2 regions of the Stenotrophomonas sp. TWI1151 genome follow, and region 2 is predicted to be linked to the other one. Evidence: riboswitches for the same ligand, from Rfam matches in the RefSeq annotation. Region 2 holds a riboswitch; the other holds the start of a gene.

Region 1 (4,367 bases), on a different contig from region 2:
GTCGGCCGGGGCCAGCGGGTGGATGTTGGCGAACTCCGGCCAGGTCACCGGGATCATCTCGGCGGTGGCGTTGAGCTTCATGGTGCAGCTGCCCAGCGGGATCATGGTGCGATCCATCGCCAGATCCTTGTCCGCCAGCGAACGCAGGTAACGCAGCAGTTCGTGTTCGCTGTGGTGGGTGTTGAACACCGGGTGGGTCAGGAAGGCGCTGGTGCGCACCAGATCGGCTGGCAACGCATCGGCGGTGGCCGCATCGAGCGCATCGACATCGACCGTGGCACCGAACAGCTGGCCAAGCGCGACGATGTCGGCGCGGGTGGCGGTTTCATCCAGGCTGATGCCGACCGCGTCGCTGTCGATCGCACGCAGGCTGATGCGTGCCGCAGCGGCCTTGGCGTGGATCGCCTTGGCGTCCACATCCTTGACGTGCAGGGTGTCGAAGAAGTGCTCGCCGACGTTGACGCCGGCGCCGCGCAGTGCCGCGGCCAGGATCGCGGCCAGGCGGTGGGTGCGGCGGGCGATACGGGTCAGGCCGTCCGGGCCGTGGTACACCGCATACATCGAGGCCATCACCGCCAGCAGCACCTGTGCGGTGCAGATGTTGGAGGTCGCCTTCTCGCGGCGGATGTGCTGCTCGCGGGTCTGCAGCGTCAAGCGGTAGGCAGCGTTGCCCTGCGCATCGACCGAGACGCCGATCAGGCGGCCCGGCATCGAGCGCTTATAGGCATCGCGGCAGGCCATGAAGGCGGCATGCGGGCCGCCGAAGCCGAACGGCACGCCGAACCGCTGCGAGTTGCCGACCACGATGTCCGCACCCCATTCGCCGGGGGCGGCGATCAGGGTCAGCGCCAGCAGATCGGTGGCCACGGCGACCAGGCCGCCGCGCGCGTGCACGGCATCGGCCAGCGCCTTGTAATCGCCGATATGGCCGAAGGTATCCGGGTACTGCAGCAGCACGCCGTAGGCTTCGGCTTCCATCGCCTCGGCCGGGGTGCCCACGCGCAGCACGATGCCCATCGGCTCGGCGCGGGTGCGCAGCAGTTCCAGCGTCTGCGGGTGCACGGCGTCGTGCACGAAGAACGTATCGGACTTCGACTTGGCCGAGCGCTTGGCCAGCGTCATCGCTTCAGCCGCAGCGGTGGCTTCATCCAGCAACGAGGCGTTGGCGATTTCCATGCCGGTCAGGTCGGCGCACAGCGTCTGGAAGTTGATCAGCGCTTCCATGCGGCCCTGCGAGATCTCGGCCTGGTACGGGGTGTAGGCGGTGTACCACGCCGGGTTTTCCAGCACGTTGCGCAGGATCACGTTCGGGGTGAGCGTGCCGTAGTAGCCCTGGCCGATGAAGGTGCGGAACACCTGGTTCTTGTCGGCGATGGCGCGGATCTTGGCCAGTGCCTGCACTTCGGTCAGCGACTCGGGCAGGTCCAGCGGTGCCGGCGATTTGATCCCGGCCGGGACGATCGCATCGGTCAGCGCGTCCAGCGAGGCGTGGCCGACCACGTCGAGCATCTGCGCGATTTCGGCGTCGTTGGGGCCGATATGGCGTTCGACGAACGCGTGGCTGTGTTCAAGCTCGCGCAGGGAGGGGGTGTTCTGGGACATGGCTGGCATCTCGGAGAGTGGGCACGCACGTTCGGAAGGCGGCTGGGCCAGGGCGCGTCGCGGGCGACAGCGATCCACCGGACCTTGCGGTCTTCCTGGGTGCCCCTCTGTCCTTTTGCCTGAGAGTTTGGAAGCGCGCATCGGCGTGCTTCGTGCCCCTTCGGCGCCGGCACTCGCCGGTCTCTCCAGAGTTTTGGTACGGGTGGTATCGGGCCTGAGCGATTACGGGCGTTGCGCCTTCGGCAGCGGGTGTCCGCTTCTCCCACCATGTAGCGGGGCGATTATAGCCCAGCGCTTCGGCCCACTGGGCCTTTCCGGCACCTGAATACGGGCGCGCACGTGCGCCGGAAACCGCGCCCGGGCATGGTGCCAAGGGCTGCAAAGGCCTATGATCACTGGATCCTCGTATTCATCTGGCGCCGCCCGTTCCGGGCCAGGCGCCCGCCGTGCAATGCGCATGGCCGCTGACGGAAGCCCGCATGACGCCCGCCTCACCCTCGACCCGCCGCCTGGCCCTGCTGCTCGCAGGCCTGGCGATGTTCGGTCCGTTCTCGATCGACACCATTTTCCCGGCGTTCCTGTTGCTGGGCGAGCGCATGCAGGTGGACCAGGTCGCGGTGCAGCAGACCATCAGCGTGTACCTGCTGTTCTACGGCCTGATGAGCCTGGCGCACGGCCCGCTGTCGGATGCGTTCGGCCGCAAGCGGGTGATCATCGGTGGGCTGGTGCTGTTCATCGGCGCCTCGATCGGCTGTGCGCTGTCGCGGGACATGACCACCTTGCTGGTGTTCCGCGCGCTGCAGGGCGTGACCGCCGGTGTGGGTGTGATCGTCGGCCGCGCGGTGATCCGCGATCTGTACCACGGTGCCGACGCGCAGCGGTTGATGAGCCAGGTCTCGATGATCTTCGGCGTCGCCCCGGCGATCGCGCCGATCATCGGTGGCTGGATCCTGCTCGGCGGCGGCGACTGGCCGCTGATTTTCTGGTTCCTGGTGCTGTTCGGCGTGGTGTTGCTGCTGGCCACCGGCAAGTGGCTGCCGGAAACCCATCCGGTCGAGGCGCGCACGCCGCTGTCGATGCGGGAACTGCTGCGCAGCTATGCGCGGATGGGGTCCAACGCGCGCCTGCTGAGGCTTTCGGCCGCCGGTGCGCTGAATTTCTCCGGCATTTTCCTGTATATCGCCTCGGCGCCGGTGCTGGTGATGCAGCACCTCAAGCTGGGCGAGGGCGGTTTTGCCTGGTTGTTCATTCCGACCATCGGCGGCATGACGATGGGCTCGTTCCTGTCCGGGCGGATGGCCGGGCGGATCCTGCCGCAGCGGCAGATCGCGATCGGATTCGGCCTGTGCGCAGTGTCGGCCGTGCTCAACATCACCTACGTGCTGTCCGTGCAGCAGATCGCGCTGCCGTGGGCGGTGATGCCGATCTTCCTCGGCGGCGTGGGCATGGCGCTGATCTTCCCGGTGCTGGCGCTGGCGGTCCTGGACATGTACCCGCACCAGCGCGGCCTGGCGTCTTCGATGCAGATGTTCATCCAGCTGATGATCAACACCGTGGTGGCCGGTGTGGTCTCGCCGATGCTCAGCAGCAGTCCGGTGCATCTGGCGTTGGGCTACATGGGCTTCTTCGCGCTGGGTGGCTCGTTCTGGTACTGGGAACGGTATTGCGAGCGCCGCCGCGAAGTACTGACGCCCATCGAGTAGGCCACGCAGCTGGCGGGTCCCCCAGGGCCCGTGCGGTATCCTTTGCCCTTTCATGCAGTCCGGAAGTCCCTGATGTCGACCACCTCCAAACTGCGCCGCGACATCCGCCGGCGCCGTGAAACCCTGGCCGCCAACCGCGAGCAGGCCGCCACCCCGCCGGTCGAGCCGCATGCCGAACTGCGCGACCAGCAACGTACGCTGCTGGCCGGCGTGGTACGCCGTGATGGCGAGTGGGTGCTGGGCATGGATGGGCGTATCGCCGGCCAGACCACCAGCGCGGCACGCGTGCTGGCCTTGATCATGCAGGCCGCCGAACTGCACGAGCGGCAGGGCACGCCGGTCCGGCTGGTGTACTCGGACGCGTTGAAGGATGCCGCGCACGCCGAGGCCAAGGCCGATGGCATGGACTTCGAGCAGTTCAAGACCGAGCTGGCGGCCGCCCTGAAACCCAAGTCCTAGCGCCACGCCACGTGTGGTTGCAGGTGGTCCCGGCCCATCGAGGCCGGACGCAGGCCACAGCGTCAGGGACAAAAAAAAACCGGCCTTTCGGCCGGTTTTTTCGTTGCGGGCTGCGGCCGGGCAGGGCCCGGCCCAACCCATGGGTTACGGTGCCGCCGGGGCCGCAGCGGTGGCCGCCGGCACCTGCCACCCACACATCTGGCCCTGGTTCTGCTGCTTGAGCCACTCGTTGACCGGGGTGAAGTACTCGATCATCGGGCCGGCATCGAGCTTGTCGCCGCCGGTGATTTCCTTCAGCGTAGCCTGCCACGGCTGGCTGGCGCCCTTGCTCAGCATCGCCCAGAACTTCTGGCCGGCTTCCTTGTTGCCGTAGAAGCTGCACTGGTGCAGCGGGCCCTTGTAGCCGGAGGCATCGCACAGGCCCTTGTAGAACTGGAACTGCAGGATGCGCGCCAGGAAGTAACGGGTATACGGGGTGTTGCCCGGCACGTGGTACTTGGCACCGGCGTCGAAGAACTCCTCACCGCGTGCGCTGGCCGGCGCCACGCCCTGGTACTTGGCCTTCAGGTCCCACCACGCCTGGTTGTAATGGTCCGGGGTGAT
Region 2 (4,367 bases):
CCTGCGGCAGTGCCGCGACCGGCAGCAGGCGATAGGCCATCACGCCGGACAGCAGCAGCGCCACCATCAGCAGCGTGGTCGCGACCGGGCGCTCGATGAAGGGGCGCGAGAGGTTCATGCGCCGGTCCGCGGCGGGTCCTGCTCCACCACCTCGACCTTGGCGCCTTCGCGCAGGCCGTCGATGCCTTCCACCACCACGCGCTCGCCAGGCTTGAGGCCTTGGCGCACCGAGACGCGCTCGCCATCGGCCGGGCCGAGCACCACGGTGCGCAGCGACGAGGTGTCATCGGCCGCGATCACGTAGACGTAGCTGCCCTTGCTGCCGAACTGCACGGCCGCGTTGGGAATCACCACCGCATCGCTGCTGCTGACCTGCAGGCGCACGTTGACGAACTGGTTGGGGAACAACGACTCATCGGCGTTGGCGAACTGCGCGCGCAATTTGAGCGTGCCGGTGGCGGTATCGATGCGGTTGTCCAGGCTGGAGAGCACGCCGTCGCCGAGCGCGGTGCGCTCCTCGCGGTCCCAGGCTTCCACGGTCAACTGCGGATTGGCGCGTGCCGCAGCCACCACCGCCGGCAGGTCCGGCTCGGGCACGGTGAACAGCACGCTGATCGGGGTGGTCTGGGTGATGGTGGCCAGCGGCTCGGTATCGCCACTGCGCACCAGGTTGCCGACATCGACGTTGCGCAGGCCCATGCGCCCGGCCACCGGTGCGGTGATGCGGGTGTACTGCAGCTGCAGGCGTGCTTCATCCACCGCCGCCTGATCGGTCTGGCGGCGGCCCTGCAGCTGGCGGACCTTGCTCTGCTGATCACTCAGGTCCTGCGCGGAGACGAAGTGCTTGGTCTGCAGTTCGGCGAAGCGCTTGAGTTGGCTTTCGGCATTGTCCAGCTCGGCCAGGTTCTGCTGCTGGGTGCCCAGTGCACGCGACAGCTGCACCTGGAACGGGCGCGGATCGATCTCGGCCAGCAGCTCGCCGGCGGTGACGTGCTGACCCTCGGAGAATGCCAACCGCAGCAGTTCGCCATCCACGCGGCTGCGGATGCTCACCGTATGCAACGGGGTCACCGTGCCGAGCGCTTTCAGGCGCACCACCAGATCTTCCCGCGTCGCGGTGGCCACACGCACCGGGGTGGCGGTGCTCGCAGGCGCGGCCTCGGCGGTCGGCGCGGGCGACAACACCCGCCAGGCGATCACGGCGGCGGCCAGTACGGCCACGACCAACAGCGGTTTGAACAGACGACGGGAACGCGAGGGGAGCGGGGCAGACATGGGGCATCCTGCGCGCACGCCACACGGCGAACGCGTCCATGGTTTACCGGCCCGTGGGGGCAGGCGGGGCGAAGTGGGGTTGTCTGGCGGGGCCGCTGGTCGAATGCCGCAGCGTGGCTGGATACCGACCCGGGAGGGGCGGGGGCGTCATGGTACCTCGTGTGGATGCCTGCACTCACATGCCCTTGGTCATGGGGCGGGGCAGGGCCCGGGCGGATGGGTGCATTGCGTCATCCGACCAAGGTGGTCACGGGGCGGCGCATGCATACCGTCGGTACACGCCGCCACCCGACCAACGGTCGGGTGCTACCGGTGCATTGAACGTATGTCAGGCCACCCGACCAACGGTCGGGTGCTACCGGTGCATTGAACGTGTGTCAGGCCACCCGACCAACGGTCGGGTGCTACCGGTGCATTGAACGTTCCGTTCAATGCACCTCGTCGCGGTATACGAACTTCGGCATTTCCCAGTTGAAGTGGATGGCCAGCAGGCGGAACAGGAAGCCACCGCCCAGGCACCACAGCGTGGCCGCGTTGAGCGATACACCGAGTTCCAGCAGGGTCAGGTAGGCCGCCCCGGTGAGCAGGGTGATCACGGCATACAGTTCTTTCTGGAAGATCAACGGCACCTCGTTGCACAGCACATCGCGCAGCACGCCGCCGAACGCACCGGTCAGCATGCCGGCGATCAGGATGATCGGCACGGTGTGCCCGCCTTCGCGCGCGACTGCGCAGCCGATCAGGGTGAACGCGATCAGGCCCAGGCCATCGAGGACCAGGAAGGTGCGCCGGAAGTGGTGCATCCAGCGCGCCACCCAGGTCGCGATCAGCGCCGCGCAGATGGTGAAGCCCAGGTACTCCGGGTGCTTCACCCAGCCCAGTGGGTAATGGCCGAGCACGATGTCGCGCAGCGAGCCGCCACCGAGCGCGGTGACGCAGGCGATGATGACCACGCCGAACAGGTCCATGCGGCGGCGGCCGGCCGACAGCGCGCCGGTCATGGCTTCGGCCGAGATGGCGATGAGGTAGATCAGGGAGAGCAGCATGGGGGTGGCTCCGGGAAGCACGTCAGGCGGGGACGGAAACGCACACGCATCACGCCAGCGCCGCTGCACTGTCGTGGGGTGGGATTCCGTTGCCGCTCCCGCTGTCCTTTTGCCTGAGAGTTCGGTGGCCAAGGCCACGTGCCCCTTCGGCGGGTCATTGAAGACCTCTCTCCAGATCGGCGTGTCGGATGCATGGTTGGTGGCTGTGCAGCCACCGGCCTGAGCGATTATGGGAGCCTGCGCCTTCGGCGGGCGCCAGCGCGGCGCCTCTCTCCTGCATCCGGGGCGGATTCTAGCAGCCGCCGGGCCCGTGCCGGGGGATAATCCCGGTATGCCCGCTGAACCCGCCCTCTGGTACCTGTACCTGCTTGAATGCCGCAACGGCAGCTATTACGCCGGCATCAGCAACGACGTGGACGCGCGCTTCCAGGCCCATCTCGCCGGCAAAGGGGCGAAGTACACCCGGGCCAACCCCCCGGTGAAGGTGCTGGCGATGCGCGCCTACCCGGACCGCGCGACGGCGTCGAAGGCCGAGTGGCAGCTCAAGCGGCAACCGCGCGAGCGCAAGCTGGCGTGGCTGGCGCTGCCCGATCCCACGTAGCCCCGCGTGCGGGTTGTTCGGGCCTTCGTTGGCGGCATACCATCGACCCTCGTTCGTTGATCCGCTTGCCCAAGCCCTGGAGTGCCATGTCCCGCGATCTGTCGTTGTACCCGGAAGATGAGAATGGCGATGTGCTCTGGAACATGCTGCAGGATGGCGACGACCTGTCGATTCCGCGCGAGGTGGATTTCGCGCTGATCTTCCCGACCCAGGACGTGGCGATCGCCTTCGCCGTGCACCTGCTCAAGAACGACCAGAAGGTGTCCTTCGCGGCGTACGAGGGCAACGACGACTACCCGTGGCAGGTGGTGGTGCATCCGCTGATGCTGCCGACCCACCAGAACATCTCGGGCTTCGAAGGTCTGCTCGCCAGCGAGGCGGTCTCCTACAGCGGCCAGGTCGATGGCTGGGGATGTCTGTCGCAGGGCTGATCAGGGCGTGGGCGGTCGTTTCGGTCGGCGATCGTCCTGCGCATCACCGAAGATGATCCGGGCGCTGCGCTGGTAGCTCCAGTACGCCACCGCCCAGTTCAACAGCACCACCACGCGGTTGCGGAAGCCGATCAGGAAGAACACGTGCGCGGCCAGCCAGAACCACCAGGCCAGCACCCCGGAGAGCTGCAGCCGGCCGAGGTGGACGATGGCGGCCATGCGGCCGATGGTCGCCAGGTTGCCAAAGTCCTGATACTTGAACGGCCCGGGTGCGGGCCTGCCGGCCAGGCGCGCCTGGATCGTGGTGGCCACGTGCTTGCCCATCTGCTTGGCCGCCGGCGCGACGCCGGGCACCGGCTTGCCGTCGGCCTGGGTCAGTGCGGCCAGGTCACCAGCGACGAAGATCTCCGGGTGGCCGTCCAGGGTGAGATCGGGCTGCACCGGCACGCGGCCGGCGCGATCCAGTGGCACGTCCAGCGTGCGCGCCAGCGGTGAGGCGGCGACACCGGCGGCCCAGACCACGGTGCGGGCCTCGACGAAGCGCTCGCCGAGCTGGAAGCCTTCGGCATTGATGTCGCTGACGGGGGTGCCGGTGAGCACTTCCACGCCCAGCTTTTCCAGCTGCCGCCGTGCCTTGAGCGAGAGCACCTCGGGGAAGGTCGACAGCACGCGCGGGCCGGCTTCGACCAGGCGGACCTTGGCCGAGGCGGGATCGATATGGCGGAACTCATTGCGCAGCGTGTGCCGCGCGATCTCGGCCAGGGTGCCGGCCAGTTCCACGCCGGTGGGGCCGCCACCGACCACGGCGAAACTCAGCCAGGCCGCTTTGCGCGCGGGATCGGGTTCGGCCTCGGCGCGCTCGAAGGCGAGCAGCAGCTTGCGGCGCAGCGCGATGGCATCGTCCAGCGTCTTCAGGCCCGGCGCATCAGCCGCCCATTCGTCGTGGCCGAAATACGCATGGGTGGCACCGGTGCACAGCATCAGGGTGTCGTAGGCGATCTGCGTGCCATCGGC

The links. A riboswitch is a leader RNA that binds a small molecule or an ion and turns the genes downstream of it on or off. The one in region 2 is predicted to bind glycine.
Region 1: linked by a shared signal. The riboswitch ahead of gcvP (aminomethyl-transferring glycine dehydrogenase) and the one ahead of ABE422_RS10330 (trimeric intracellular cation channel family protein) in region 2 are both predicted to bind glycine.

What each region holds. Positions count from the first base shown of each region.
Region 1 covers NZ_JBDJLA010000006.1:156,068-160,434, reverse strand. Annotated here, with positions in the region: gene gcvP (aminomethyl-transferring glycine dehydrogenase) at 1-1,611, opposite strand, end outside; glycine riboswitch at 1,700-1,801, opposite strand; gene ABE422_RS09800 (multidrug effflux MFS transporter) at 2,082-3,305, shown strand; gene ABE422_RS09795 (hypothetical protein) at 3,378-3,764, shown strand; gene ABE422_RS09790 (M2 family metallopeptidase) at 3,909-4,367, opposite strand, start outside.
Region 2 covers NZ_JBDJLA010000007.1:56,896-61,262, reverse strand. Annotated here, with positions in the region: gene ABE422_RS10340 (MdtB/MuxB family multidrug efflux RND transporter permease subunit) at 1-118, opposite strand, end outside; gene ABE422_RS10335 (MdtA/MuxA family multidrug efflux RND transporter periplasmic adaptor subunit) at 115-1,275, opposite strand; gene ABE422_RS10330 (trimeric intracellular cation channel family protein) at 1,704-2,321, opposite strand; glycine riboswitch at 2,415-2,506, opposite strand; glycine riboswitch at 2,515-2,608, opposite strand; gene ABE422_RS10325 (GIY-YIG nuclease family protein) at 2,653-2,922, shown strand; gene ABE422_RS10320 (ribonuclease E inhibitor RraB) at 3,009-3,353, shown strand; gene ABE422_RS10315 (NAD(P)/FAD-dependent oxidoreductase) at 3,354-4,367, opposite strand, start outside.